Regions from separate parts of the Mameliella sp. AT18 genome, predicted to be linked through region 4. Evidence: riboswitches for the same ligand, from Rfam matches in the RefSeq annotation. Region 4 holds a riboswitch; each other region holds the start of a gene.
What was found. A riboswitch is a leader RNA that binds a small molecule or an ion and turns the genes downstream of it on or off. The one in region 4 is predicted to bind cobalamin.
Positions count from the first base shown of each region.

Region 1 (8,306 bases), on a different contig from region 4:
CGGCTTGGGGTCGTGGTCAACCCGAACAACCCGGATGGGCGGTTCTGGACGCCGGAAGAGCTGATCGACCTGGCGCGGGACGTGGGCCTTCTCGTGGTCGACGAAAGCTTTGCCGACCCGGCGCCGGAATATTCGATCATTCCCTTTCTCGACAGTTTGCCCGAGGGTGTCCTGATCCTCGTCCTGCGATCCTTCGGCAAGTTCTACGGGCTGGCCGGTCTGCGGTTGGGCTTTGCGCTTGGTCCGTCCGCGTTGGTGGGCGAAATGCGACGGCTGGCCGGTCCCTGGGCGGTCAACGGGCCGGCAATCGCAACCGGATGCACTGCGCTGGCGGATACGGACTGGCAAGTGCAGACGATCGCGCGGCTGTCGCGTGACGCGGTGCGCATGGATGCGCTGGCCGAGGCGGCGGGCTGGTCCGCGGTGGGGGGCACGGTCTTGTTCCGGACTTACGAGACGGGCGATGCCCTGGCCGCGCAGGAGCGGTTGGCCGAGGCGCGGATCTGGACCCGCGTCTTCCCCTACTCGGCGGGCTGGCTGCGGTTGGGCCTGCCGGGGTCCGAACCCGATTGGGCACGTCTGGAGGGGGTGCTACAGGGCTGACGGCGCTCAGCGCGCAGCGGCAAGAATTCCCTCGACGTCCAGATGTGCCTCTAGGTGATCGGCGAGCGCCTCCAGCGTCTGTTCAACCGTCGCATCATACGAGGCGCTGGCCGCGACCCCGAAACCCTCCAGCCAGGCGGCGCGAAACCGGTCGTCGCGGAACATGCCGTGCAGGTAGCTGCCCATGACCCGGCCATCGGCGCTGATCGCACCTTCGGGATTGTCCCCGACAAAAGCGAAAGGGCGGGCGCGGTCCGGGCCGTCGCTGCGACCGATGTGGATTTCGTAGCCGTGGAACGTGGTGCCCGTGGCCGCATGGCGGGCGTTGACCTCTGTCAGGCTCTTGTCAGCGGTCATGACGGTGCCGATCTCCAGCAGGCCAAGGCCGGGATCGCGGCCCGCCGGCCCCTCGATGCCCTGCGGGTCATCGACCACCCGGCCAAGCATCTGATAGCCGCCACAGATCCCCAGCACGCGACCGCCACGGCGGTGATGCGCCATCAGGTCCACGTCCCAGCCTTGTTCACGAAGAAAGGCAAGGTCGCCGCGGGTGGACTTGCTGCCGGGCAGGATCACGAGGTCGGCGTCGCCAGGGATCGCCTCGCCGCGCCGGAGCATGGTCAGGCGCACGTCCGGTTCCTGGGCGAGCGGGTCGAGATCGTCGAAATTGGCCATGCGCGAGAGGCAGAGGCACACCACATGCAAGCCTTCGGCACGGGTTTGAGTACGGATGTCCAATGCATCCTCTGCCGGCAGGCGCCAGGCCTCGGGGAACCAGGGGGCAACGCCATAGCCGCGCCAGCCCGTGCGCTCTTCGATCAGCTTGTAACCCTCGTCAAAAAGACGAGGATCGCCGCGAAACTTATTGATAAGAAAACCGGAAATGCGGTTGGCGTCATCGGTCGGTAGGATTGCCTGGGTCCCAACGATCTGGGCGATCACACCGCCCCGGTCAATGTCTCCGGCGAGGATGACCGGCACGCCTGCGGCCTCGGCAAAGCCCATGTTGGCGATGTCGCCCTTGCGCAGGTTCACCTCTGCCGGGCTGCCTGCACCCTCGACGATCACCAGGTCATGCGCGGACCTGAGACGATTGAAGCTTTCGATAACGGAACCAAGAAGTTGCGGTTTCAACTTCGCGTAGTCCCGGGCCTTGGCGGTGGTCAGGCGCTTGCCCTGCACGACGACCTGGGCCCCCACATCCGTTTCCGGTTTCAGCAGCACCGGGTTCATGTCGGTGTGCAGCGGAAGGCCGCAGGCCAGCGCCTGAAGCGCCTGCGCCCGTCCGATTTCTCCGCCGTCAGAGGTCACGGCGGCATTGTTCGACATGTTCTGAGGTTTGAACGGTGCCACGGACAGCCCGCGCCGCCGCGCCGCACGGCACAGGCCCGCCACCAGCATGGACTTGCCCACGTTGGACCCGGTGCCCTGGATCATCACCGCGCGGCTCAAGGCGCGATCCCCAGCCGCTTGGGCAGGTCATTGCGGTTGCGCGGGTCGAAATGAAAGGTCTGCCAGCCGCGTCGGGCGGCGGAGGCCAGGTTCTGGCGGTTGTCGTCGATCAGAAGCAGGTCTTGCGGCATCAGCCCCGACCAGCGTTCGATCTGGCCGAAGAACCCCGGATCGGGCTTGGCCACGCCCATCGGGCCGGAGGCGAAGATCGCCTCAACATGTGCCGACAAGCCCATGACATCCATGATGTAATCCGCCCGTGGTGCCGGGTTGTTGGTACCGATCACGGCACGTCCGGGACTGCGTGCCAGCCAGTCGATCACCTGCGTATCGGGCCGGTCCTCGGCCCGCAACCAATGGTCCAGCAGGGTTTCGGCGCGGACATCCGTGTCCTGCGTCGCCAGCCAATCGGCCAGCGCCCGTTCCAGCGGCAGCGCGCCGCGCAACACCCGTGCCGCCTGTCCGGGCTGGTTCAGGAAGGCGCGAAAGGCGCGCGGTGACAGGCCCAGCGTCCTGTCCAGGTCTGCCACCCAACCGAAGGGGTCGCCCGGCGGTTCGGCGTTCAACACGCCGTCGAAGTCCCAGACGACAAGTTCGGCGCTCATTTGGGGTAGATCAGGGCAGTTGCGACATAGCCCGCGGGCAAAGGCACGGTCGGCGGTGTTTCCAACCCCTGCGCGACGTGATCCGGCAAGAGGTGCGTGTGCGGCCCTTCCGGAGATTCACCATCTGGCGGCGGGATCTCGGCATCGATTTCCAGCCGCAGGCAGGGCGTTTCGATTACGCGAACCGGGGCCGCGTCTCGCAGGGCGAGGCCGCTGCGCGACAGGTGATCCGGCCAGGCCGTGCCTTGGCTCCGGGCCAGCCGAGTGGCAAGCGCCTTGTCGCACCGCACGGTGAACCGCGCGGCGCGGCTGCCCAGCCCAAGATCAAAGCGCAGTCCGCCTGCGTCGCGGGGCAAAAGCGCGCGATCGTCCGGACCCAGCGCGGTCAAGGATCGGGCCGGATCGCGCAGGGCGCGGCCCAGGGGCACAGCCAGGGCGATCAGTGTCGGCGCCTCCGGGCGGTCGATCTCGAAGGCGGTGAGATAGCGCGCGGCCTCCAGCCGCAGCGCGGCATTTTCCAACCGCAGGATCAGCACGCCGTCGCCGATCTGCCCCGTGCATTCGGTTCCCGGCAGGCGCGACAGCTCGCCCGAGGCGCCCCAGATCCCCGCCACGAGGCGCGCGCCTTCCTCGCCGATGCGCCGCGCCGTTTCCGTCAACAGCGTATCCCCCTGCCAGGACAGCCGGCGCGTCTTCAGCCCCATGTTCGCGGCGCGGGCGGGCAAGGCGGCCCAGACGCCGGCGCGAAAATCGTCCGAGGCGCCGCCCCAGCAGGCGATCTCGTCCAGGCTGCGGGCGCATCCCGTGCACAGCTGCGATGCCTCGTCGATCACGCAGCGGGCGACGCAGGGGCTGGCCGGGGGCAGGCGGGTCATGCGGCTCATGGGCCTAGAACTCCACGCCTTTCTGCGCCTTCACGCCGTCGCGGAAGGGATGTTTGAGCAGCTCCATCTCGGTCACCAGGTCGGCGGCCTCGATCAACTCTGGCTTGGCGTTGCGACCTGTCAGGCAGACATGGGTCATGGCCGGTTTCTGGTGCAGCAGGAACTCGACCACCTCGTCGATGTCGATGTAATCATAGCGCAGGGCGATGTTGATCTCGTCCAACAGGACGAACTGGATCTCGGGGTCGAGGATCTGCTCCTTGGCGATCTTCCAGCCGTTCTGCGCAGCGGCAATGTCTCGCTCGCGGTCCTGGGTTTCCCAGGTAAACCCCTCACCGGACACGAAGAACCGGCATTCATCGGCAAAGCGTTCACGGAGAAAGGTCTTTTCGCCGGTGTCCCAGTTGCCCTTGATGAACTGGACCACCGCGCAGGGCATGCCATGCGCGATGCAGCGCATGATCATCCCGAACCCGGCCGAGCTCTTGCCCTTGCCCTTGCCGGTGTGGACCATGATCAGACCTTTTTCCTCGGTCTTGGTCTTCATCATCTCGTCGCGGGCGGCCTTGATGCGGCGCATCTTTTCGTTGTGGCGGGTTGTGATCTCGTCCATTGCGCGCTCCGTTGATCGATTCAGGCAGGAATTGCATCCGTGTCGCGCCCCGTCAACGTGCTTCGCGATTGACATGTCCGCCCGTCTGTCGCACCACCGCCCACACGATGGTTCCCCGGAGCACCCGGGGAGGACAACAGGGAACGCGGTGAAACCCCGCGGCTGCCCCCGCAACTGTAAGCGGTGAGCGCCCTCGCAACGTGCCACTGGCCAGACCGGCCGGGAAGGCGCGGGGGTGCCGCGACCCGCGAGCCAGGAGACCTGCCATCCCAGGTGCAACTTTAATCCCGGGCGGGGTGCCCCGGAGGAGGTCGGGAATGGATCACGATACGCAACAGGGGGCGGGCCATGCGCCGGTCGAACTGCTGGTCTGCGTCAAGTGTCGGCGCGGCGAAGAGGTGCCAGAGGGCGGTCAACGCCCGGGCCAGCGCCTGCACGATGCGCTGGCGGCGCGCGAGATGCCCGAGGGGGTCACGCTGACGCCGGTGGAATGCCTGCAGAACTGCGACTACGGCTGTTCCGTCGCCATGCGCGGCGGGGCGGAACGCTGGACCTACGTCTACGGAAACCTTCACGAAGCGTCGCATCCGGACCTGCTGACCGAGGGTGTCGCGCTCTATCATGCGGCCCGTGACGGGGTGATCCCCTGGCGCGCGCGGCCCGAACATTTCAAACGCAATTGCATCGCGCGCATCCCGCCCGAACAGGCCAAAGCGCCGGAAAAGGACAAGACATGACCGATCTCGCCAAGCTTCCCGTCACCGTCATCACCGGCTTCCTCGGCTCGGGCAAGACGACGCTGATCACCCACCTGATGCAGAACCCCGGCGGCAAGCGGCTGGCCGTGGTGGTCAATGAATTCGGCGACGTGGGTGTCGATGGCGAGATCCTCAAGGGCTGTGCCATCCCCGATTGCCCGGCGGAAAACATCATGGAACTCGCCAACGGCTGCATCTGCTGCACCGTGGCCGATGATTTCATCCCGACGATCGAGGCGCTGATGGCGCTGGACCCGCGCCCGGAGCATATCCTGATCGAGACCTCGGGCCTGGCGCTGCCGAAACCGTTGCTCAAGGCCTTTGACTGGCCCGATATTCGGTCGAAGATCACCGTAGATGGCGTGATTGCCCTGGCCGATGCCGAGGCGGTGGCCTCGGGGCGGTTCGCGCCAGACGTGGCCAAGGTGGATGCGCAGCGGCTGGCGGACGATTCGCTGGATCACGAGACGCCGCTGTCGGAGGTCTTCGAGGACCAGATTTCCTGCGCTGACATTATCCTGCTGACCAAGCCGGATCTGGCGGGTCCCGAGGGCGTGGCGAAGGCCAAGGAGATCATCGCCGCCGAGGCGCCGCGTCCGCTGCCGGTGATCGAGGTGGCCGAGGGCGCCGTCGACCCGCGCGTGATCCTGGGGCTGGAAGCGGCGGCAGAAGACGACATGGACGCCCGTCCCAGCCACCATGACGACCACGATGACCACGAGCACGACGATTTCGAATCCATTGTCGTGGACATTCCCGAGGTGTCCGCCCCCGCCGACCTGGTGGCGCGGATCGAGGACCTGGCCAAGAGCCAGAACATCCTGCGGGTCAAGGGCTATGCCAGCGTTGCCGGCAAGCCGATGCGCCTGCTGGTGCAGGCGGTGGGCGCACGGGTGCGGCACCAGTACGACCGTCCGTGGCAAGCGGACGAGGCCCGCCAGGGCCGGCTTGTCGTGATCGCCGAACATGACGACATCCACCCCGAGGCGATCCGCGCCGTGCTGGGCGTGGCCACGGAGGCGGCAGAGTAGGGCGGGGGTCTCCCCGCCGCGCCGGAGCGGTGCCATGCACGTCATCTTTCGCGAAAGCCACGGCCTCGAAGAGAGCGAGACCCCGACCGACCTGGCGCAAAGCCCGGCGGACCTGGTGGTGCTGTCCTTCTCGGATTCCGACCTCGGCGCCTTTGCCGCGGGATGGGAGCGCGGCGGCGGGCGCGAGGGGCGGATGCCCTCCCTGCGTCTGGCGAATATCGCGGCGCTGAAGCATCCGCTGTCGGTCGATACCTATGTCGAACAGACGCTTGAGGGCGCCAAGGGCATCCTGATCCGCCTGATCGGCGGCGTGCCCTATTGGTCCTACGGCATCCAGCAGATCGCTGCCCTGGCGCAGTCGAAGGGGATCGCCTTGGCGGTTTTGCCCGGTGACGGGCGGGTCGATACGCGGCTGGACGAGGTTTCGACCCTGCCGGTCTCCACCCTGCGGCGGTTGGCCCATCTCTGCGACGCGGGCGGCGCGGTGGCGGCCCAGGCGGCGCTGGCGCAGATGGCGCTGGCGGCGGGGCTTTATGCCGGGCCGGTGCGCGGCGCCAAGGGGCTGCCCCAGGTGGGCGCCTGGCTGCCGGAGCATGGGGTCTGTTGCCCGGTCCTGGCCGCTGTGCGGGATGGCGAGGGCAGAGGGGGGCCGTCTGCCCCCCGCTTGCCGGTGGCAAGCCCCCCCGAGGGTATTTTCGCCAAGAAGAAATCGCGCCCGCTGGTCTGCCTTGTCTTCTATCGCTCCTACCTCGTCTCGGCGGATATGGCGCCGATGGAGGCGCTGTGCGCGGCCTTGCGGGAACGCGGATTTGACGTGATGGGCCTGTTTGCGCCGTCCTTGAAGGCGCCGGGCGCCTCGGGTTGGCTGGCGCGGCAGGTGGCGCATCTGGCCCCCGTCGCCATCGTCAATGCCACCGCCTTTTCCGGGCGCGGGACCGAGGGGGCCTCGCCGCTGGATGCGGGCGATGTGCCCGTTTTCCAGGTTGCTCTGGCCACCTCCTCGCGTACGGCCTGGGCCGAGGCGGAGCGTGGGTTGTCGCCAGCCGACCTTGCGATGCACGTGGTGTTGCCGGAGGTTGACGGGCGGTTGTTCGCCGGGGTGGCCTCGTTCAAGGAGCCGCAGGGGCGCGACCCTGACCTGCAATTCGCCCGGATGGTTCATGCGCCCGATGCGACCCGCGTCTGCGCGGTGGCCGACAGGGTGGCGCGTTGGCACGGGTTGGCGTCGTCCCCGGCGGCGGCACGGCGCCTAGCGCTGGTGCTCTCGACCTATCCGGGGCGGGACTGGAACCTCGCCCATGCGGTTGGGCTGGATGCCATCGCCTCGGCGGAGGCAATCCTGAAGGACCTCGCGGATGCCGGGCATGGGGTCGCTCAGGGGCTGGACGCCGATGACCTGCGGGCGGCGCGCATGACATGGCCGCTGGAGGACTACCGGGCGGCTTTGGCGCGTCTTCCCAGGGTGTTGCAGGACGATCTTTTCGCCGCATGGGGCGCGCCGGAGGCGGATCCGGATTTTGCGGAGGGCGGGTTTGCCTTTCGCGTTCTGGACCGGGGGAAGGCGCTGGTGGCGCTGCAGCCGGAACGCGGCACGCCCGAGACACGCGATGACGACTACCACGACCTGTCCCGCGTGCCGCGCCATGCCTATGTTGCCTTTTACCTGTGGTTGCAGGGGCAGGCAGATGCGCTGATCCACATCGGGGCGCATGGCACGTTGGAATGGCTGCCGGGCAAGGCGGTTGCGCTGTCCGGGGCTTGCTGGCCCGAGGCGCTGACCGGCGGGCTGCCGGTGATCTATCCCTTCATCGTCAACGACCCTGGTGAGGCGGCGCAGGCAAAGCGCCGCATCGGCGCGGTGACGCTGGGCCATGTGCCGCCACCCTTGCGAGAGGCCGCGGTTCCGGAACGGCTGGCCCGGCTTGAATCCCTACTGGACGAGTTTTCCAATGCCGACGGGCTGGACCCGAAGCGGCGCGACCGGCTGATGCAGGACATCCGGGCAGAGGCGCAGGCGGTTGGTGTGGAAGGCGACCTTGGCCTCGAGATCGGCGCCAGCACCGCCGAGGCGATCACCCGGATCGACCGGTTCGTCTGCGACGTCAAGGAAAGCCAGTTCGGCGACGGGCTGCATGTCTGGGGTCGGGCGCCCGTGGCGGGCGGCGGGTTCGATGCGGCGGAATCCGCTGCGGCCGAACGGCGGGCGCTGATCGACGCGCTGGATGGCAAGCGGATCGCTTCTGGTCCGTCGGGGTCACCTTACCGGGGGCGGACCGATGTGCTGCCGACCGGGCGCAACCTGTTTACCACCGATCCACGCTCGGTTCCGACACGCAGTGCCTATGCGCAGGGCGTCAAGC
Region 1 is NZ_JARAMO010000007.1:12,136-20,441, reverse strand. Features, by position in the region: gene cobD (threonine-phosphate decarboxylase CobD) at 1-603, shown strand, start outside; gene PVW46_RS00665 (cobyric acid synthase) at 610-2,055, opposite strand; gene PVW46_RS00660 (HAD family hydrolase) at 2,052-2,660, opposite strand; gene PVW46_RS28645 (DUF1289 domain-containing protein) at 2,657-3,544, opposite strand; gene cobO (cob(I)yrinic acid a,c-diamide adenosyltransferase) at 3,549-4,157, opposite strand; cobalamin riboswitch at 4,249-4,440, shown strand; gene PVW46_RS00645 (DUF1636 family protein) at 4,475-4,894, shown strand; gene cobW (cobalamin biosynthesis protein CobW) at 4,891-5,946, shown strand; gene cobN (cobaltochelatase subunit CobN) at 5,981-8,306, shown strand, end outside.
Region 1: another riboswitch for cobalamin. It lies ahead of PVW46_RS00645 (DUF1636 family protein); the one in region 4 lies ahead of PVW46_RS14410 (DUF4198 domain-containing protein).

Region 2 (8,306 bases), on a different contig from region 4:
TTGCTGCCGGACTCCGGGTTGATCCAACGGCGCATCGCGGACGTCCCCTGGCACCTGTTCGGCTCCCCGGGCCTTGCGCAGCAGCTCGGACGCGGGGCATCACCGACGGACCTCGAAGGCCAGCCCGGTCTGGCGCTTGGCTGGCGGCCCGGGGGCAGCAGCTGGTCGCTGCAGGGGCCTGGCGGCAGCAGTGCCTCTGTTCCCTTCGCGGCGCGGATGCGCAGCGATGACATGGTCAGCCTGAAGGAGGCCGCCGCGGCGGGGCTGGGGGTGGTGGCCCTGCCCGCCTATGTCTGCGCCGAGGAAGTCGCGGCGGGTCGGTTGTGCCGCCTCTTGCCGGACTGGGTCGCCGGACTGCCCGAGATCAGCCTGCTGATGCACGAACGCCGGGGCAACCCGCCTCAGGTCGACGCCCTCGCCGACTTTCTGCGCCGCGAATTGCCGGCGGTCATGGAGGATAGGTGACCCTTTTGCGCCCGCCGGTCTCGCCAAAGGCATTCCGGAGCGGGTACAGGCGGCCCTGTGAATGTGGCAGGATGCCGGGAATCTTCGCCCGTATCAGTCTGTACTTTCCGGGCGGTCGAGGACCCGGCACCAATATGGAGAAGGCAAATGGCCGACAAAACCGCGCCATCGACAAAGGTAACCTCCAGCCATTGGGGTGCCTTCGAGGTCGACGTGGAAGGTGACCGGATCGTTGCGACCCGGCCGTTCTCCCAGGATCCGCATCCCTCGCGAATCCCCGACAGCCTCCCGGCCGCGGTCCATCACAAGACTCGCGTCGCCCGCCCCTCGATCCGGCGTGGCTGGCTGGAGGCGCGGGAACGCGGTGGACGGGGCGCGCAGGAGTTTGTCGAACTCCCCTGGGATGAAGCGCTGGACATCGCGGCAGCAGAGATCGACCGCGTCCGCCACCAACACGGAAACGAGTCGATTTTCGGTGGCTCCTACGGTTGGGGATCGGCCGGACGCTTTCACCACGCCCAAAGCCAGGTGCACAGGTTTCTGAATTGCATCGGCGGATATGTCGCCTCCTTTGGCAGCTACTCGACCGGATGTGCGCAATCCATCATGCCGCATGTGCTGGGCGTGAATTTCCTGCAGTTGCTCTATGAGCATCAGGACGGATGGCAGACGATCCACGACAACACCGAGACCCTGGTGATGTTCGGCGGGATCAACCCGAAGAATTCGCAAGTCAGCATGGGCGGCATCACCGAGCACGAGACCGCCGGCTGGTTCGATCGGTTGGCGACCAGAGGCACGCGTTGCATCAACATAGGACCGCAACGCACCGATGCGCCCGAAGGCTGCGAATGGCTGCCCGTCCGGCCCGGATCGGACACCGCGCTGATGCTGGCGTTGGCCCATGTGCTCGAGGAAGAGGGGCTTGTCGATCGTGCCTTCCTGGCCAGCCATACGGTCGGTTACGAACGGTTCCGGCCCTACCTGATGGGCGATACGGACGGTGTGCCCAAGACCCCGGACTGGGCGGCGCCCCTGTGCGGCGTGGGCGCCGACACGATCCGGGCGCTCGCGCGGCGCATGGCTTCGACCCGGACGCTGATCACCGTGGCATGGTCGCTGCAGCGCGCCGAACATGGCGAACAGCCCTACTGGATGTCTGTTGTCCTGGCCGCAATGCTGGGCCAGATCGGCCTGCCGGGCGGTGGCGTGGGCTATGGCTACGGGGCGATTGGCGGCGTTGGCAAGTCGCTCCTTGGGCTGCGCGGCATGACCTTCCCGCAACTGTCGAACCCGGTCGAGGACACAATCCCGGTGGCGCGCATCGGCGACATGCTTCGCAATCCCGGGCGCCCCTATGATTTCAACGGGCAACGCAAGACCTATCCCGACATCCGCCTGGTTTACTGGGCGGGCGGCAATCCCTACCATCACCACCAGGATCTCAACGCCCTGCACGAGGCCTGGCAGCGGCCCGAGACAATCATCGTGAACGAACCCTGGTGGACAGCGACCGCCAAACGCGCCGACATCGTCTTTCCCGCCACCACCCCCTACGAACGCGAGGACATCGGCCGCACCAATATGGACGACTATCTGTTCCACATGCCACGGCTGATCCCGCCCGTAGGCCAAGCGCGCGACGATTACGACATATTCAGCGGGCTTGCAGAGCGCTGCGGCGTGGGCCACCAGTTCACCGAAGGCCGCAGCGCCGATGACTGGATCGCAACGCTCTACGCCGAGTACCGGGACGCGGCGGCGAATGTTGGTATCGACGTGCCTGATCTGGACGCGCTGCGAGAGCGCAACTGGATAAAGCTGCCAATCAAGGCCGAGGGACCGAACCGCACGTTCTTTGCCCCGTTCCGCGAAGATCCCGATGCGTTCCGCCTGGGCACTCCGTCTGGCCGGATCGAGATTTTCTCGGCAACAATCGACAGTTTCGGATACGACGATTGTCCCGGTCACCCGGTCTGGTTGCCGCCAACGGAATGGCTGGGCACCGCCAGCACGGCGGCACCCCTGCACCTGGTTTCGCCCCAACCGGGGGACAAGCTTCACAGCCAGCTTGAAGCCGCGCTTGCCGATGTCGAGGGTGCCCGCCCCGAAACACTGGTCATCCATCCGGACGATGCCGCGGCACGCGAGATCACCACGGGCGATCTGCTGCGGGTCTTCAACGCACGCGGCGCGTGCCGCGCCCGGGCGTCTGTATCAAGCGACATCAATCCGGGGGTCGTGGCCCTGCCGACAGGGGCATGGTTCGGGGCCCCGGGCGGCAACATCGACCCTGACGGCAACCCCAATGTGCTGACGCTGGATGTGGGCACCTCCCGCCTTGGACAGGGATGCAGCGCCCATTCTGCCCTGGTGCAGGTCGCGCGTCTGTCGTGATCGCGGACAAGGGCCCGGACTGGCAAGATACCGTGGACGGGCAAAGCGGTTTGCCCGCCCTCTGGTCCCGCCGAAGGGTCAGACCGGCCCGGTGACGTCCAGCGACGTGCCGCGAAACTGAGCATCCACCCTGTAGTGGGTCATGAGCATGTCGCGGCTCAACAGGGTCGCAGGCGCTCCGCTGGCCACGATCCTGCCGGACTGCATCAGGTAGACCTTGTGGCAATAGCGCATCGCAAGCGTCAGGTCATGCAGGCACATCAGCACGGTCCGCCCCCGGCGCCGGACCTCGTCCAGCAGCACCAGCTGATAGTGCAGGTCCAGGTGATTGGTCGGTTCGTCCAGCACGTAGACCTGCGGATCGCAGGCCAGGAGCTGGGCAAAGTAGCAGCGCTGCAGCTCTCCGCCGGACAGCCGCTCGGCGGATTGGTCCGCCTTGTCGGTCAAGCCGACGATCCCCAGCGCCTCGTCGAGGCGCCTCCGGATTTCGCCCCGTCCCAGGCCTTTCGCCTCAAGCCCGATTTCCACGATGTCCCGGGGCGTCAATCCCGCCAGCAACCCCGCGCTTTGCACAAGGGCGCCCAGCACCTGCGCCCATTCCACGTGGCTATGGCAGTCCATCTCCCTGCCAAAGGCCTCAATCCGCCCCGAAGCTGGCCGCGTGGCCCGGTAGAGCGTGCGTAATAGCGTTGTCTTGCCGGCGCCGTTCGGTCCCAGCAAGCCGTGGATTTCCCCTTTGGGCACGCTCAGGGATGCGTCCTGTACAACGCCCCTGCCCTCGACAGAGACGCTGAGGTTCCGGATGCAAAGGGCAGCATCCCGGCAAACAGGGTCATGCAACACGACGGATCCCCCGCAGGATAAGGATGAAGGGCGGTGCCGCGAACAGCGCCAGCAACACCCCAAGCGGCAGTTCCTCGGGCGCCAGAAGCACCCGGCACAGCAGATCGACGGCGATCAGGACCACCGCGCCAAGGGCCATCGTCAGGGGCAGCAGCACCCGGTGCCGGGCACCGGTCAGCAGCCGCGCCATATGCGGCACGATCAGGCCCACGAAACCGACGATGCCCGCCACCGATACCGCCAGCCCGGTCAAGAGCACCGTCGCCACGAAGATCAACAACCGGATGCGGCCGATGCGAAACCCAAGCGCCTGCGCCCGTTCCTCGCCCAGCAGGGTCGCGTCCAGCGCGTTTGCGTTGCGCAGCGCGACCGCCCCAACCACGACAAGACTCAGGCCCAGCATCGGCACCTCATGCCAGTGCGTGCCCGCCGCCGTCCCCATCAGCCAGCCCATCGCGTTGCGGGTGGCGTGCGGATCACCGACATAGAGGAAAAAGGCCGTCAGCGACTGGAACATCAGCGACACGGCGACACCTGCAAGGATCACCACCAGAGGGTCGGGCATCCTGCCGCGTCTCTGCGACAGGCCAATGGTCATGACAAAAGCCAGCGCCGCCCCGAGAAAGGCGATGAGCGGCACGCCAAGCCGGTCGGTCATGCCCGTGGGCAGCCAGATGATCGCCGCCACCGCAGCGGCCGAGGCGCCCGACGACAGCCCCATCAAGTAAGGGTCCGCCATCGGATTGCGCAGGGCCGTCTGCATCAACGCCCCTGCCAGGGCCAGCCCGGCCCCGATCAGCCCCACCGCCAGGACGCGAGGGATTCGCCACTGCCAGACGATCAGGGACAGTCCGCGCGGGGCGGTCTCATCCCGCATCAGGATGGCAAACCGGTCGGCCCAGGAGATCTGGGCCGTGCCCCAAAGGACACCGGCCAGGGCCACGAACAGCAGCCCCCCAAGGGTCGCGACCAACAGGATCGGAAATCGGGCGGGCACTTAGTCCAATGCCTTGAGCTGCGCATTCACACGCTCGACCCCATCGGCGAAGCGCATGCCAAGCAGGGTCTCCGAGAAGGGCACGACCACGTAGCGACCGTTCCTGACCGCCGACAGCTCTGCCAGTACCGGATCGTTTTCCAGGTAGGCCCGTTTGTCCGCAGCGGTGGACCAATCCGCCTCGATCAGCAGGATCACCTCGGGATCGGCGGCGACGACGCGTTCCCACGAAAGGTCGATCCAGGTGCCCTGAACCTCGGAACTGATGCTGTGCAGGCCGGCGGTACGGGCCAGCAGCGCCGGGCCGCCGCAACAGCCGATGGAATAGGGCGTATCCGTCCCGCTGTCATAGATGAACGCGGTCCGACCGCCGCCCGCCGGGTCATTCTGAACCGCGTCGATGCGCGCCCGGGTTTCGGCGATCAGCGCGTCGGCACGGTCCGCCACGCCAAAGATGTCACCGATCACCTCGATGTCGCGCAGGATCGGGGCCTGTGTCAGGGGAACGTCCTTCGGATGCGCATCCTTGCAGGAGGCATCGGCCAGGTAGGTGCCCACCCCAAGGTCATGCCACTTTTGCGCGGCACCCAGGTTGTCCTCGGAAAAGGCGGACCCGAATCCCGCGAACAGGAAGTCAGGCTCTTGCGCAAGGACGACCTCGGCGGCGGGGTATTTCTCTGCCAGCACGGGCACGCTGTCATAGGCCGCTCGCCATTGCTCGGGGATGGCGTCGTCCATGTAGGCGGTTCCGACTATCCGATCCTGCAGGCCAAGCGCCAGCATGACCTCGGTGGCCTGCTGGTTGAGCGTGATCGCCCGGCTGGGGGGCGCGTCATAGGTAAAGGACGCGCCGCAGCTTTCGACAGTCACCGGGTCCGCCACAGCAGCTCCGGCGGCCATTGCAAGGACGAAACTGAGTTTAAACGGGTTCATGGGTATCTCCGGTCCTGTGAATCAAAAGATGTCGGGGGAGTGCGCCGGCGCCGATCGCCTTGGTGACGACCGCGCGGACATCGGCCACGTCGGTCACCCGGTACCAATGGCCTTCGGGGTAGTGCACGATCACCGGGCCGGCGTTGCAGGGAAACAGGCAACCGGTCGTCGTCACGAGGCAGTCGGCGCTGACGCCCGCCCGGCGCAGTTCGTCCTTGAGAACATCGGCCAGATGAGGCGCGTCCTTGAGGTGGCAACGCGGACCGGCACAGACCAGCAGGTGATGGCGAAACTCCGGCGGCGCATCCCAGCCCTTGCCCAACTCGCCGTCCGGCAAAGGGGCGATGCGCGATGCCGGGACCCGCGCCCGCGCGGCATTCCGCACCAAGCCGGCGTCTTCCTCTGCCGGGCGCGCAAAAAACAGCTCGGGCGCCGCTTCGCCGCGCTTGTGCAACCAGCTTGCCGCCGCCCCGGGCAGCCACCGTTCCAGGCTTTGTGAAAACGGCAAGCCGATGGGCCGCAGCTGAATCCGGTTGGCGCCCTCGGCGGCCAGGGCGTCCAGCACCCGCCAGAGGTTCTGCCCCTCGCCTTCGAGACGCAGGGCGACCGCATGGCACGGGGCTTCCTGAACCAGAGCATCGGCCAGCTTGCGGAACCGGGTGGCGCTGACGTAACTCGCTGAAATCAGGAATACATATGCGTCCATGCCCAGCCCTCGTTCAGAGGAAACAGGCAAGCGCACGGGACCGGGCACTGTGGAACTGTCATCTTGTCCTCCTCGGGCCCGCCGCCCGATTGGTTGCGATCAATTGATGGCAGGTCTCCTGACTCGCGGATCAAAGCGCGCCGTCCCTTCCCGGATCGCAGTCGATCCAGTGGATTGACGGGTTGCTCACCGCTTACAGTTGCGGGGGCAGTCACGGAATTGAGAGAGGTCTCTCGCACCGTGTTCCCTTTTCAGCCGCTCCGGGGTTGACCCGAACGCAGCACCATCGCCGCAACTCGTGACATGGAAAACCATCACTGTCCAGAACCTTCGCCGCCCCGTCGCGGAAACCGGCCGGCAGTCATGTCCCTGCGCACGGCAGGGTCGCCGTCGCTGTCACGGGGACGATTTTCGCGGTGAACCGCCCTGCGTTCCGAAGATGTCTGATCTGGAGGTTCGCGCCATCCTCGGTCAAGTAGGGAGCGCGAGTCAGGCAGCAGTGGACCCTTTCATGATCAAGGATTTTTCGTTTTCGGCGCTCAACATGGGGGTGTTGGCCACCTTCGTCGGCTACGCCGCCTCCTTTGCGATCGTTCTGGCCGGGCTGACGGCAATGGGCGCCTCGGAGACCCAGGCCGCGACCGGCCTGTTCTTTGCGACCATCGGCATGGGGATCTGCAGTATCTGGCTGCCCATCGTCACGCGCACCCCCGCCGCGGTTGCCTGGTCGACACCCGGCGCCGCCTTTCTTGCGGCAACGGCGATGCTGGCCGGAGGGTTCGGCGAGGCGGTAGGTGCCCTGATCATCTGCGCCCTGCTGATCGTCCTGACAGGGGTCATCCCCGGCCTGGGGCGCGCCGTCGCGGCAATCCCCAAGCCGATTGCAAGCGCGCTGCTGGCGGGGGTCCTGCTGAAGCTCTGTCTTGCGCCGGCGCTTGCGCTCGGGAACCTGCCTCTGCTGGTCCTGCCCATCGTCGTGGCCTGGGTCGTGGGCCTGGCCTGGAATCGCCTGGCCGCGATGCCGCTTGCGGTGGCGGCCTTTGTCCTGGTGCTGTTCCTGGGGGTCGACCCGTCAGCACATCCCGACGCGTCTGCGATCACCTGGGGCCCGGTGCTCGATATCGTGCCGCCCAGCTTTTCCCCGCTCTCGGCAATCTCTGTGGCCTTGCCGCTCTACCTGATCACGATGGCGGGGCAGAATATTCCGGGCTTCGCGGTGCTCGAACTGAACGGCTATGGCGTCAACCGCCCCTTCCTGCTGCGCAGCACCGGCATCGTCAGCCTGCTCATCGCCCCTTTCGGCGCGATCCCGGTCAACATGTCGGCGATCACCGCCTCGATGATGGCCGGAGAGGACGCCGGGCGCGACCCGTCCGGCCGTTACTGGGCGGCCATTATCTCGGGTGTCTGCTATGTCGCGCTCGCCTTTGCCGCGACAGGTGTCACCGCGATGGCCAGCATTGCGCCGACAGAGGTCATCACCGCCGTTGCCGGTCTGGCGCTGATACCCGCCTTTGTTGCCGCGACAACCGCCGCGTTTTCCCGCGCGGACCAGCTGGAGGCCCCTGCCCTGACCTTCCTGATCGCTGGCAGCGGCATGTCGATGTTGGGGATCAGCGGCGCATTCTGGGGGGTCCTTGCAGGCGTCGCCATCTGGGGTTTGAAGGCGTTTTTGCAGCGAGAGCCGGCCGTCAAGCAGTAACCGGGAAGGCATAACCGCCCCGACGACGACCTTGGCCCGTGTTTCGGCACGAAACACGCACCTGCCATAGAGACCAACCAGACGGTCGGCTCGACCGAGGTCCTGAACGTATGAACATGTCGTTTCCCCCTTGCCCGCCCCCGGGCAAGGGGCGGAGCGTCGGTTGGCCGCCAGTGCCCTGGCCGGCACTTGCCAAATCGCGCAAGCGAGAACGAGCGACCATCGGGGCCACAAGCGAAACAATACGTGTGACCAGGACCGGT
Region 2 is NZ_JARAMO010000035.1:9,789-18,094, forward strand. Features, by position in the region: gene PVW46_RS04455 (LysR substrate-binding domain-containing protein) at 1-465, shown strand, start outside; gene PVW46_RS04460 (molybdopterin-dependent oxidoreductase) at 613-2,862, shown strand; gene PVW46_RS04465 (ABC transporter ATP-binding protein) at 2,941-3,705, opposite strand; gene PVW46_RS04470 (FecCD family ABC transporter permease) at 3,695-4,702, opposite strand; gene PVW46_RS04475 (ABC transporter substrate-binding protein) at 4,703-5,635, opposite strand; gene PVW46_RS04480 ((2Fe-2S) ferredoxin domain-containing protein) at 5,622-6,341, opposite strand; cobalamin riboswitch at 6,433-6,644, opposite strand; gene PVW46_RS04485 (benzoate/H(+) symporter BenE family transporter) at 6,853-8,043, shown strand.
Region 2: another riboswitch for cobalamin. It lies ahead of PVW46_RS04480 ((2Fe-2S) ferredoxin domain-containing protein); the one in region 4 lies ahead of PVW46_RS14410 (DUF4198 domain-containing protein).

Region 3 (8,306 bases), on a different contig from region 4:
CCGCTGCACCTCGACCGCCCAGCCGGGTCTGCGGTCCAGGAAGGCGCTGACTTGCGCGGCGTTTTCCTCGGCCAGCACCGAACAGGTCGCATAGGCCAGCACACCACCTTCGACGACGAAACCGGCCGCTTGATCAAGGATTTCGGACTGGATCGTGCAGAGGTCCGCAAGCCGCGCCTCCGTCAGGCGCCACTTGCCCTCGGGCGCCCGCCGCCAGGCCCCGCTGCCCGAACAGGGCACGTCACAAAGAACAAGGTCGAAATCCCCCTCAGGCGTGCCGGTGATGCGAACATCCGCGCCGGCCCGGGCCGCCCGCGCCGGCAGATCGACCATGCGTTTCGCTGCCGCATCATGGGCCACGACTGGCCCGCCCTGCATCCGTGCCGCCATCGCCAGCGCCTTGCCGCCGCCCCCAGCGCAATAATCCAGCACCCGCATGCCGGGTTCCAGCGGCAGCAGATCGACCACCGCCTGGCTGGCGGCATCCTGCAGTTCGACAAGGCCGTCGAGATAGGTGCTGCTGCGCATGATCCCGCGGGCGCCCCCCGTCACCCGCAAGGCGGTGGCCGAGAGGTCATGCGGTTCCGCCAGGATCCCATCCTCGGCCAGACGTGCGAGTGCCGCGTCAGGCGTCGCCCGCAACAGATTGACACGGAGAAAAACTTCGGCCCGGGACCGCAGGGCCAGTGCCGTCGCCTCGGCCGCGGACCCGAGACTGTCCCGGAAGCGGGCGGCCAGCCAGTCCGGCAAATCCAGCGCCGCCGCCCCCTCCGGCGCCTGACCGGCGGCCTGTTCATCTGCACCAAGCGGGGCCGGTGCATGGCCCTGCCCCGAAAAGATCGTGTCGGGATCTTCTTCCCTGAGACGGAGCAGCCCCAACAAGCGCGCCCGCCCGGTTTCGCCGCCGCCCAGGGCCGCGGTCGACCGCCAGCAGCGCAGCGCGTCGAAGACAAGGTCACGAACCGCCGCCCGGTCCTTTGACCCGGCATAGCGCGCGGCACGTCCCCAGCTGGTCAAAGCCTGTTCCGCAGCCTGCCCGGCGGCAATCCGGTCCAGCAATTCAATGGCGGCCTGTACTCGCGCGGCGGGGGTCATGGGCTGTTCTCCAACGGGGACAATCGACCCTGCCTAGCCCAGCGACACGGGTTTGACGAGACCCGTTCCCGGCGCGCCTTTCGCGCCGGGCCTCTACCCATTCACGCCTCGAACTCTCCATTGGAGAGTTTGCAGGGCAAAGCCCGGACCGGCGCTCACCCGATCCGGTAGTTCGGGCTTTCGCGGGTGATCTGCACGTCGTGCACGTGGCTTTCCTTCAGCCCCGCCCCGGTGATCTTCACGAAGGTGCAGTTGCGGCGCATCTCTTCGACCGTGGCACAGCCGGTATAGCCCATCGCAGCGCGCAACCCGCCGACCAGCTGGTGCAGCACCACGCCCGCCGGGCCCTTGTAGGGCACCTGCCCCTCGATCCCCTCGGGGACCAGCTTGTCGCTGGCGGCGTCCTTCTGGAAATAGCGGTCAGCAGAGCCGCGCGCCATCGCGCCCAGGCTGCCCATGCCGCGATAGGCCTTGAACGACCGGCCCTGGTAGAGGATCACCTCGCCCGGGCTTTCATCCGTTCCGGCGATCATGGAGCCGACCATCGCGCAGGAGGCGCCCGCCGCGATTGCCTTGGCGAAATCGCCCGAGAACTTGATGCCGCCATCGGCAATCACCGGCACGTCGCCTGCCGCCGCGGCGCATTCCATGATCGCAGTCAGCTGCGGCACGCCAACACCGGCCACCATCCGCGTCGTGCAGATCGAACCCGGCCCGATCCCCACCTTGACCGCATCCGCGCCCGCGTCGATCAGGGCGCGCGCGGCATCCGCCGTCGCGACGTTGCCCGCGATCACCTGCACCTCGTTCGACAGCAGCTTGGCACGCTCGACCGCCTCCAGCACTCCGGCGGAATGGCCATGCGCCGTGTCGACCACGATGATGTCGACCTGCGCATCCACCAGCGCCTGCGAGCGTTCATAGCCAGAATCGCCCACACCGGTCGCCGCCGCCACCCGCAGGCGGCCCAGGCCGTCCTTGCAGGCGGTGGGGTTCAACACCGCCTTTTCCGTGTCCTTCAGGGTCAGAAGCCCGGTCAGCTTGCCGTCCTTGTCGGTCACCAGCAGCTTTTCGATCCGCCGCGCCTTCATCAGGTTGATGGCTTCCTCGCGGTCCGCCGGTTCGGTCAGGATCGCCAGGTTGTCACGGGTCATCATCGCGTGGACCGGCGTGCCGTCATTCTCGGCAAAGCGCATGTCGCGGTTGGTGACGATGCCGACGACGCGATGCGACTCGTCGATCACCGGGAACCCGGTGAAGCCGTAGCGTTCGGTCAGCATCCGCGCGTCGCCCAGGGTCTGGTCCGGGCGCAGGGTGACGGGGTTGTAGACGATGCCGCTCTCGAACCGCTTGACCCGCCGCACTTCGCGCGCCTGCTCCTCGATCCCGAGGTTCTTGTGGATCACCCCGATGCCGCCGGCCTGCGCCATCGTGATCGCCATCCGGCTTTCGGTGACGGTGTCCATCGCGGAACTCAGAAGGGGAATGTTCAACGCAATCGACTTGGTCACTTGCGTCCGTGTGTCTGCCGTCGACGGCAACACGCTCGAGGCCGCGGGAACAAGCAGGACGTCATCGAAGGTCAGGGCCTCGCGAATCTCCATTGGGGCACTCCTTGGGAGGGATCGGTTGGCGCGTCCCTATCGCACGGGCAGCGGGGAAAGGAAAGAGCGCGCGGCACCGCGTCTCACCCCCCTGCCCCATGCGTACCCGGCCACCGGTCTTCCATGATCAAGTCATCCAGATCCAGACGGCGGCGCCAGCCCCGCGCTTGCAGTTCCGGCTGGGCAAAGGATTCTTCGATATGACCGACGCAAAGATAGGCGACAACCTCGACATGGTCGGGCAAGTTCAACAACGCCCGCAGGTCCTCTTGTCGAAAGATGCTGACCCAGCCGACGCCCAGTCCCTCGGCCCGCGCCGCCAGCCAGAGGTTCTGCACCGCGCAAACCGTGGAATACAGGTCCATGTCGCGGTTGTGCGTGCGCCCCAGCACCACCTTGCCCCCGCGTGTCCGGTCACAGGTCACGGCGATGTTCAGCGGCGCCTTCAGGATGCCTTCGAGTTTCAGCGCGGCATATTGGCTTCGCTTCTCGCCATCGAACATGGCCTCGGCCTCGGCATTGGCCTGTTCAAAGGCGGCGTGAACCGCGCGCCGACGGGCCGGATCGCGGATCAGGAGAAAGTTCCAGGGCTGCATGAAGCCAACCGAAGGTGCCGCGTGGGCGGCCTCCAGCACGCGGCGCAGCATCGCGGGGCAGATCGGATCGGGCAGGAATTCGTTGCGCACATCCCGGCGCGCGTTGATGACGTCATAAAGCGCCTGGCGCTCGCAGGCGGCAAACTTGCGCGCTTTTTCGGGCGCAACTGGGGAATCGGGCATTCTTCGGCTCCGCAAAATGACAATGACCGGACGCTGTCCAAGGCGCCGGTCGATGTCGTCAGGCCGGTCTTCTGGCTTGGGGTATGCCGGGGCGGACGCCTTCCCGGGGTTGTCCCCAGTGGCATCTGTCCGCTCCATCCCCCTTACAGCGGCGGGCCCGCGCCGGTCTTGCACCGGCTTCCCGATTCTCCCCTCACGGGGCACCTGACGGTCGCAGAATGCGACAGGCGGGCCGGCGGGGCAATCGCCGATCCTGTCCCCGGAACGCGAAACAGGCGCCCAAAGGGGCGCCTGCAACGATCCATGACGGTCAAGACCCGGTCACTCTGACGCCGCGTCGGCCTTTTTCTTTTCCGCCTTCTCGACCGCCTCGCCAATGGCCTGCACCGACCAGGCGAAATCCACGTCCAGCGCCGTGTCGAACACCCAGTAATCGCGCGGGACGTAGAAATTCGCGGCATAGCCCGTGCCACGTCCACCCCAGGCCGCAAGGCCGTGGCAGGTCATGCAGTTGGTCTGGATCCCCATATCGGTCGTCGTCGTGGTCCAGCCACCCGCGCCGTCCGGGATCTGCACCGTCTCGGTGATCCCGATGACCGGCGTGCCGAAACCGGCCTCCAGGTAGGGATTGAAGGCCGTCACCAGCGCGCCGACGTTCTTGCCGCCGACTAGCGGCTGGGCCGGCACCAGCATCGAATAGGCCGGCGCCATCGCGTAATGCGCCGCCTGTGTGGTCAACGTATCGGGCCGGGCCGATGCCACCGCTGCGCTGGAGGGCGTGTTGGGCCGGGCGGCGTCCGCCTCCCACCAGAAGGTCTGCCAGGTCCACTGCGTCGTCTCGCGAGAGGTGACATGCATGGCCACCAGCAGAGCGATAGAGGTCTCTCCGTCGGTCAGGTCGCTGCTGTCCCCCGTCGACTTGTTGACGAAGGCTGCATCCTCTTTTTTCAGGTCCACGGCGATAAAATCATCGACGGAATAGATGTTCCCTTCGGATGGGCTCTTGCAGTTCACGTCGACCCCGGTCGAAGTCGTCGGCCCCTCGAGGTCGAGATCGACATAGACGCATTGCTGCCAGAGCGTCTCTGGATAGCCGCCCTGCTTCATGTCAGGTGTCCAGTTGGCCAGGTCCGGCTCTCCGGGCCAGGCGGTAAAGGCGTACAGCCTGCGGGTCTGGCCATCCGCGCCGGTCCACTCGGTGATGCGATCATCGGTGATCAGCTTGTAGACCGGCTTGACGTTCACCGCCGCATCGGGAAAGCGCACCTTGTCTCCCTGTTCCAGCAGCCGGTCCAGCACCTCGGGCTTGCCCGTGCCGGTGTCCAGCAGGTATTGCGCCGAGGGCGGGCTGTAGGCCACGTTTTCCAACACGTCTGTATTAACGATGATCCCCGCGGCATTTTTCACCGGCTCGGTCCCGTCCTTCTTTTCCTGCGCGGCGTTGGCCAGGAAACCGTCCACCAGCCCGTGCTTGAACATCTGGTTCGATTCGCCCAGCCGGAACTGATCTACGGGTGACTCGCCGGTGAAGACGTCGATCACATCCGCCTTGGTCAGCCATGTTTGATAGGTCAGCCGGGCATAGGCGCCCTCCCCCTCGACTGGTTTCGTCAGTCCGGCCCAGATCCCCCAGGCGTGGGCATGGATCGCGTCACTGTTTTGCGGCTCCGCCCGGATCCAGGCGTCGATCTCGGCCTCGGGCGTCGGGAAGCGGACACCCGGCGCGGGTTCCGCAGGCATGTCGACGCCATAGTCCTGCGCCAGGGCCGTCAGCGGCAGCCCTGCCAGCGCCAGGGCCAACAACGGCCGACTCTTGTTCAACGAGTTCATTTCAGTCCCTCCAGTGCAATCAAAGATTGTATCCACATTACGCAGGGTAAGGCATTGCAACGTGTACTCAAGAGGAACTTTTCAACCTTAACGATTATTCAACCCTCGACGCGCATTGCCCCTTGTTGCGCGCGCCCCTCCGACTAGGCTGGCGCCAATCAAGGAGAACCTCATGAGTCACGGTTACGAATCCGGTCGGCTGAACCTTCCGTTCACCGGCATCTGCACCTTTGCCAGGGCCCCCTACCAGCCCGACTGGTCCAGCCTGCAGGCCGATGCGGCAATCCTTGGCGCCCCTTTCGACGCGGGCACACAATGGCGCGCAGGGGCACGGTTCGGCCCGCGCGGCGTGCGAGAAGCCTCGACCCTGTTCAGCTTTGGCCACGCGGGCGCCTATGACCACGAGGACGACGTGACCTACCTGGACGGTGTGCGGCTGGTCGACATGGGCGATGCCGACATCGTCCACACCGACACCGTGACCAGCCACGCCAATATCCGCCGCGGCGTCGAGGCCGCCCTGGCGGCGGGCGCCCTGCCCGTCACCATCGGCGGCGACCATTCGATCAATATCCCCTGCATCGAGGCCTACGAGGGACGCGCGCCCTTCCATGTCCTGCAGATCGACGCGCACCTGGATTTCGTCGATGAACGGCATGGCGTCACGCGGGGGCACGGCAATCCGATGCGGCGCGCGGCGGAAAAACCCTGGGTCACCGGGCTGACCCAGCTGGGTATCCGCAACGTCTCGTCCACTGCGCGCGAGGGCTACGAGGACGCCCGCGCCCGGGGCTCCGACATCCTGTCGGTCCGGCAAGCGCGCAAGCTGGGTCCCGAAGCCACTGCCGCCCGCCTGCCCGAAGGTGTGCCGATCTACATCACCATCGACATCGACGCCTTCTGCCCCTCGATCGCTCCGGGGACCGGCACGCCCAGCCACGGCGGCTTTCTCTACTACGAGGTGCTGGAGATCCTGCAAAACGCAGTGAAGTCCCACCCGGTCGTCGGCATCGACTTGGTCGAGGTCGCCCCGGACTACGATCCGACCGGCAGCACCTCGATCCTGGCCGCGCAGTTGCTGATGAACCTGCTGGGCTTCGTCTTTCACGCCGGGCTGCCACGACCCTAGGCTGAAATCCGCATCAAATCCGCCGCGCCCCCGCAAAGGATCGCGCAGCCCCGATCACAGGCCTTGCCGTCAACGCCTTGTCGCGCTTGTGTGGTGCAGAGCACCCGACCCAGAACAGGACCCGCCCATGACCGCCCCTCTTGCCGGATACGTCATTCTTGACCTGACACATGTCCTTGCCGGCCCTTTCTGCACGATGACCCTGGCGGACATGGGGGCACAGGTGATCAAGGTCGAAACCCCGAAAGGCGGTGACGACACCCGTGCCTTTCCACCGTTCAAGGATGGGAAATCCGCCTATTTCGCCGCCATCAACCACGGCAAGAAAAGCATCGCACTCAACCTCAAGGCCGACGAGGACAGGCTGATCTTCGAACGCCTGCTGGCCCGGGCCGACGTCATCGTCGAGAATTTCCGCCCCGGGGTTATGGAACGTCTGGGCTATGGCTGGGAAGACCTGCACGCTGCCTTTCCCCGGCTGGTCTATGGCGCTGTCTCGGGTTTCGGGCATACCGGCCCGGACGCACGGCGCCCGGCCTATGACATGGTGGTGCAGGCGCGCGGCGGCGTGATGTCGATCACCGGCGAAAAGGACCGCGACCCGGTGCGCGTGGGCGCCTCGATCGGGGACATCGTGGCGGGCATGTTCCTGTCACAGGGCATCCTTGCCGCGCTGCTGGACCGTGACCGGTCCGGCCTGGGGCGCAAGATCGACGTGGCCATGCTGGACAGCCAGCTGGCCATCCTGGAACACGCGGTGGCGCTGACCACGGTGACCGGCAAGGCGCCGGGACCCTCCGGCGCGCGGCATCCCTCGATCACGCCCTTCGAGACCTTCCATGCCTCCGACGGGCTGTTCGTGATCGCCGCCGGCAATGACCGCCTGTTCGAGAAACTCTGTATCGCGCTGGATCTGCCGATCTCGGACGATCCGCGCTTTGCCACCAACCCCGCGCGCTGCGACAACGCCCGCCTGCTGAAGCGCCTGATCGAGGCGGTGACGCTGGAAAACACCCGCGCCTACTGGATCTCTCGGCTGACCGCGGCAGGCATCCCCACGGGGCCGATCCAGGACGTCGGACAGGTGTTGAAGGACCCGCAGATCCTGGCCCGGAACATGGTGGTGGACGTGCTCGACAAGAATGGGCGTCAGGCCTACAAGGCCGCCGGAAACCCGATCAAGATGACCGACGCGCCGGACCCCAAGTCGCGCGCCCCCGCGCCCGATCTCGACGGCAACCGGGGCGAAATCCTGCGCTGGCTGGAACAGGGCTGACCCCCGACCCGCCGACATGTGCCGCACCGGGCCGCTGCCCGGCGCGCCGTGCCGTTTTCCGCACTGATCCTGACGCCTTGCGTCTTTCCCTCGCCGGTGCAGCCGCTATGGTCCGCCCAACCCGGAGGTTCGCTTCATGACCAAAGATCCGCTTGTCGTCTTCACCCCGTCCGGAAAGCGCGGCCGCTTTCCCGTCGGCACCCCCGTCCTGACCGCCGCCCGCCAGCTGGGCGTCGATCTCGATTCCGTCTGCGGCGGGCGCGGCATCTGTTCGAAATGCCAGATCACGCCGTCCTACGGCGATTTCCCGAAACACGGCGTGCATGTCGCCCAGGATGCCCTGTCCGAGTGGAACAAGGTCGAGGAACGCTATGACCAGAAACGCGGGCTGAAACCCGGGCGCCGTCTTGGCTGCCAGGCCACGGTACAGCGCGACGTGGTGATCGACGTGCCCGCCGAAAGCCAGGTGCACCGCCAGGTGGTGCGCAAGGCCGCCACCGCCCGCGTGATCGAGATGGACCCGGCCACGCGGATCTTCTACGTCGAGGTCGAAGAACCCGACATGCACGAACCCACGGGCGACCTCGAACGCC
Region 3 is NZ_JARAMO010000082.1:12,856-21,161, reverse strand. Features, by position in the region: gene PVW46_RS11230 (RsmB/NOP family class I SAM-dependent RNA methyltransferase) at 1-1,095, opposite strand, end outside; gene guaB (IMP dehydrogenase) at 1,251-2,699, opposite strand; gene bluB (5,6-dimethylbenzimidazole synthase) at 2,783-3,478, opposite strand; cobalamin riboswitch at 3,523-3,701, opposite strand; gene PVW46_RS11215 (hypothetical protein) at 3,800-5,308, opposite strand; gene PVW46_RS11210 (agmatinase) at 5,481-6,437, shown strand; gene PVW46_RS11205 (CaiB/BaiF CoA transferase family protein) at 6,565-7,713, shown strand; gene PVW46_RS11200 (ASKHA domain-containing protein) at 7,850-8,306, shown strand, end outside.
Region 3: another riboswitch for cobalamin. It lies ahead of bluB (5,6-dimethylbenzimidazole synthase); the one in region 4 lies ahead of PVW46_RS14410 (DUF4198 domain-containing protein).

Region 4 (5,216 bases):
AGTTGCGCCCGACGCAAAAGATCCGGCGCACCGGGAAACGCGCCGCGCTGCCTGCGACGGCGGCACCGGCCTGCGGCGCGGGCGGGAAAACGTAATCCATGTCAACTGTCCTCGTGTTTGGGAAGGCCGGGCTCAGCCATAGGATTCCGGGCCGATCCACTGCTCTGCCGAATAGCGCGACCCATGCGCCCAGCCCAGCGGCAGGCGGCGCTCGATCTCGGCCTTGAGGTCGTCGCCCAGCATCATCGAGGCCCCGCGCACCAGTTCGTGCAGGTGCCCCGGGCTGCGGGTGCCGGGGATCGCGTGCACCGTCCGCCCCTGCGACAACACCCAGGCGATGGCCAGCGTCGCCGTGGCGTAACCCGCCTCTGCGGCCAGGTCGCGCAAGCCGTGGCTGGCGGCGATGTTGCGTTCCAGGTTGCCGCCGATGAAGCGCGGATTGACCTTGAGGAACGCCGCCGCCGCCACCCGTTCCGGCGTCGGCGGCGTATCGGACAAGAGCGCCCGCCCCACCGGCGAAAAGGCAACCAGCGCGGTGCCCAGCTCTTCGCAGGCCTGCAACAGGCCCATCTCGGGCAGGCGCGTCTGCAATGAATACTCCGATTGCACGGCGGCCACCGGATGCACGGCGGCGGCGCGGCGCAGGCTGGTGGGGGCGATCTCGGAATAGCCGAAAGAGGCGATCTTGCCCTTGCGGATCAGCGCCGCCAGCGACTCCGTCACCTCCTCGATCTCGATCCGGGGATCGCGGCGGTGGACGTAGAACAGGTCGACCCGCTCCAGCCCCAGCCGTTGCAGGCTCTTGTCCAGCTCCGCTTCAAGGTGGGCGGCGGTATTGTCGAAAATGCGCGCGCCCGTGTCCGGGTCGCGGGTGATCCCGGCCTTGGTGGCGATGCGGAACGGGGTGCCGCCCTTGCCCGCGTAGCGTTTCAGGAAGCTGCCGATGATCTCTTCGGATTTGCCCATGCCATAGACGTTCGAGGTGTCGATGTGATCGACCCCGGCGTCCAGCGCCGCATCCAGCACCGCGTGGCTCTCGTCCTCGCTCACCGCGCCGTAAAAGCCCGCAAAGGACATCGCCCCGATGCCCAGCGCCGATACCTCCGGCCCGCCCTGTCCTAGTGCCCGTCTCAGCATGTCCTGCCCCCTCTTGCCGACGGGCGCAGAGTGGCGCCCGCCTCCCGCATTGGCAAGTCCCGGCCTCAGGCCCCCAGCCAGGCCTTGTAGTCGCTGACCAGCAGGTGCAGCGGCGCCTCGTCCTCTTCGATGTCGGAAAAGCGCCCGATCGGTTCACGAAAGATGTTGTCGGTCTCGTCGTCGTTCACGGTGCTGACCTCGCCGATCAGCACGTCGCCGCCCTCGCCCCAGAAGGCGTGCCAGTCGCCGGGCCGCAGGGTCACGCTTTCGCCCGGCGCCAGTTGCAGCTTTTCGCCCGCCACATAGTCGTGCACGATCCCGTCACACATCACGGTGCCGCCGCGATCCTCGGCAAAATTGCCCTGGTCGTCAGATCCGTACAGCTCCACCACCAGTGTCGCGCCGCCCCGGTTGATGATGTCCTCGGCCTTGATGACATGGGTGTGCATCGGCGAAAGCTGGTCCTGTTTCGAGATCAGCAGCTTTTCCGCGTAGCACATCCCCCGCCCCGAGGTCAGGTCCGACAGCAGCCCGTTGCGCAGGGTGAACAGGAACAGCCCCATCTCGTCATAGCGCCCGGCGCCATAGTCGGTGATGTCCCAACCACAACGAGAGTCGATGACATGCCGCGCCGCGCCCGCCTGCGCCACGAAGGCCTCTGGCGACCATTGCGCAAAGGGCGGCAGGGTGAACCCGTGGCGACGGATCATCTCGTCCGCCTCCGTCATGATGGCGTTGATGCGTGACCGTTTCATGCCCCAGTCCTCCCGTTAGCGATAGCGGCTTTGTGACAGCTATCCGCCACCGACTCGGTTCCGTCAACCAACTACCCGAACGAGGGACCGCGCATGTCACTTTGACCATTGCCCCGCATTGGCGAACCTGTCACACACAGAACCGTGACCGGTCCCGGAAAGGCGACTTTCCGGGGGAAAGAGGGAATGCCGTGCGGCGCATCCGCGCCAATCCGGCAACTGCCCCCGCAACTGTAAGCGGAGAGCCGGGCCAAGACGCCACTGGAGCAATCCGGGAAGGCAGGCCCAGGCAACGACCCGCGAGTCAGGAGACCTGCCGGACACCCGCGGCCCAGATGGCCACGGCTCCACCGGACGTCGGGGTGAGCGTCTGGCCTGTGTCCTGTTCGGACCCCGGCCGCCTTGTCCCACGTCTCCACCGCATTGCGCCGGGGATGGCGCAGACTGGACAAGGACGATATCAGTGACTTTTTTTACCCTCGGAAAACAGGCCCTTGTTGGCGCGCTCCTGGCGTTGCCCACGGCGGCACCCGCGCATTTCCTGCTGGAATACACCACCGACGCGCTGATCGACCGTCCCGGTGACGTGCCGGTCAAGCTGGTGTTCTGGCACCCCTTCGAAAACGGCCATGTTATGGACCTGGAGCGCCCGCAGGAGTTCTATGTCATCCATCGCGGCGAAAAGACCGACCTGATGGACACGTTGCAGCCGATCACCTTTACCGGCGCCAGCAATTCCGCTGCCGCCTTCCTGGGTTCGGTCCCGGTGAAACGGTCTGGCGACTATGTGCTGGTGACGGTGCCCCAGCCCTATTTCGAGGAATCCGAGGACAAGTACATCCAGCAGTTCACCAAGTCCGTGCTGAACCGCAACACGCTGCCGACCGACTGGATGGCGCCCGTGGGCCTGCCCACCGAGATCCTGCCCCTGAACAAGCCCTACAACATCATCGCCGGGTCCACCTTCACCGGGCAGGTGCTGGCCGATGGTGAACCCGTCGCCGGCGCGGAAATCGAGATCGAGTACATGGCGGCCGAACCGGACATGGACGGATCCGCCGCCACCGCCCCCGTGGCCAGCCCGCCGCCCGGAGGGGCCGTCGTGGCGATCTCGGACGCCAACGGCTATTTCACCTTCGGCATCCCCAAGGCCGGGTACTGGGGCTTTGCCGCCCTCGGGTCCGGTCCGGCGACCGAGCATGAGGGCAAGGAGCTGAGCCAGGACGCAGTCCTCTGGATCCGCGCCTGGGAACTGGAGTAACCCAAGATGCACATCGTCGACGGAGCCCTCTCGAACCCGGTCGTCATCGGCGGCGCCGTGGCGGCGGCGGGCGGCATTGCCCTGGGTCTGCGCGCCCTGCCGCTGGACCGTATCCCGGCGGCAGGCGTGCTCTCGGCCAGTTTCTTCGTGACCTCGCTGATCCATGTGCCCGTGGGTCCGTCGTCGGTGCATCTCATCCTCAACGGTCTGGCCGGGCTGATCCTCGGCTGGGCCGCCTTCCCGGCGCTGTTCGTCGGCCTGGTGCTGCAGGCGGTCTTTTTCGGCTTTGGCGGGCTGACCGTGCTGGGCGTGAACACCGTCAACATTGCCCTTGCGGCGGTCCTCGTCGGGCTGGTCTTCCGCCCGCTGATCCTGCGCGGCGGTCCTGTCGGGGCGGCGATCTGGGGCGGCATCGGCGGGGCCTGCGCCACCGCCCTGACGACGCTCTTCGTGGCCCTCTCGCTGATGTTCTCGGGCGACGAATTCCTCGCCGTCGCGCACCTTGTCTTTGTCGCCCACCTGCCGATCATGGTCATCGAGGGCCTGTTGACCGGCTTTGCGGTCCTGCTGGCGCGCAAGGTCAAACCGGACCTTTTCCTGTCGATGAAGGAGGCCGAGGCATGATCCGGCTGGCGCTTGTCCTCTGCCTGCTGGCCCTGCCCGTCCCGGCACTGGCACACAAGGTCATCGCCGCCGTCTTCCCCTCTGGCAGCGCCATCGAGGGCGAAATCGGCTTTTCCAACGGCGACATGGCCACCGACCAGCCGGTCGAGGTCTATGGTCCCGACGGCACGCTGCTGGGTGAGACCGTGACCGACGCCGACGGGTTTTTCATCTTCGCGCCGACCGAACCCGTCGCCCATACCTTCCGCTCGGACCTCGGCGCCGGGCACCTGGCCAATGTGACCATGCCTGCCGAAGAGGTCGCCCGCATCCTTGGCGTCGCCGCGCCGGAACCTGCGGCGCCCGCCCCCACGACGGCACCCGCCGCCCCCGGCCTCGCGCTTTCGGATGCCGACCGCACCGAGATCGCCCGCATCGTCCGCGACGAGATGCGCCCCCTGCGCCGCGAGATCGCCGCCTACCGCGAAAAGAACGACCTGCAGACCATCCTAGGCGGCATGGGCTATATCCTCGGGCTGTTCGGGCTGGGTTTCTACATCGCCGCCCGGCGCCAGCTCAAATCGCAGGCCGGGGCGTGACGCATATCCTGTCGAACACCAGCGCCGCCCTGCCCGGTGACGGCCCCCGCCGCGGCCCCGGCCCCATCGCCGCGCTGGACCCGCGCGTGCGCATCCTGTCCGCCATCGCCTATGGCGTCTTCGTGGTGGCGCTGGACAACCTGGTCGCGCTGACCGCCGCGCTGGCCCTGTCCCTGACCCTGCTGGCGCTGTCGCGCCTGCCCCCGGCAAGGACGCTGAAACGTGTCGCGATGGTCGACGGGTTCATCCTCTTCATGCTGCTGCTCCTGCCCTTCACCGTGCCCGGCGACCCGATCTTCACCCTCTGGGGCTATCCTGCCTCCTGGCAGGGGTTTGCCCGCGCCATCCAGATCGGCCTGACCGCCAATGCCGTGGTCCTCGCCCTCATCACCCTCGTCGGCACGATGGAGCCGGTGACGCTGGGCCACGCGCTCTACCGCCTGAAGACCCCGGAAACCCTGGTGCACCTGATGATGTTCACTATCCGCTACGTCGAGGTGCTGCGCCAGGAATACCTGCGCCTGCGCGCCGCGATGAAGGTGCGCGGCTTTCGCCCCGGCACCAACTGGCACAGCTACCGCAGCTTCGGCTACCTGGTCGGGATGATGATGGTGCGCGCCATCGAGCGTTCCGAACGCCTGCTGGGCGCGATGAAATGCCGTGGATTCTCGGGCCGGATCGTGCTTTTGCAAGAGTTCCGCTGTACCCGTGCCGACGCGCTCTTTGCGCTGGTTCTCTTCGGCACCTTCACCCTGCTGCTGACACTGGAATTGACGCTGCGATGATCGAACTGGACGATCTGCACTTTGCCTATCCCGGCCAGCCCCCGGTGCTGAACGGCGCCTCGATGCGCCTTGGCCC
Region 4 is NZ_JARAMO010000153.1:43-5,258, forward strand. Features, by position in the region: partial or broken gene PVW46_RS14395 (fumarylacetoacetate hydrolase family protein) at 1-100, opposite strand, end outside; gene PVW46_RS14400 (aldo/keto reductase) at 133-1,137, opposite strand; gene PVW46_RS14405 (D-lyxose/D-mannose family sugar isomerase) at 1,203-1,892, opposite strand; cobalamin riboswitch at 2,025-2,227, shown strand; gene PVW46_RS14410 (DUF4198 domain-containing protein) at 2,356-3,153, shown strand; gene cbiM (cobalt transporter CbiM) at 3,160-3,777, shown strand; gene PVW46_RS14420 (NikL family nickel/cobalt ECF transporter subunit) at 3,774-4,355, shown strand; gene cbiQ (cobalt ECF transporter T component CbiQ) at 4,352-5,140, shown strand; partial or broken gene PVW46_RS14430 (energy-coupling factor ABC transporter ATP-binding protein) at 5,137-5,216, shown strand, end outside.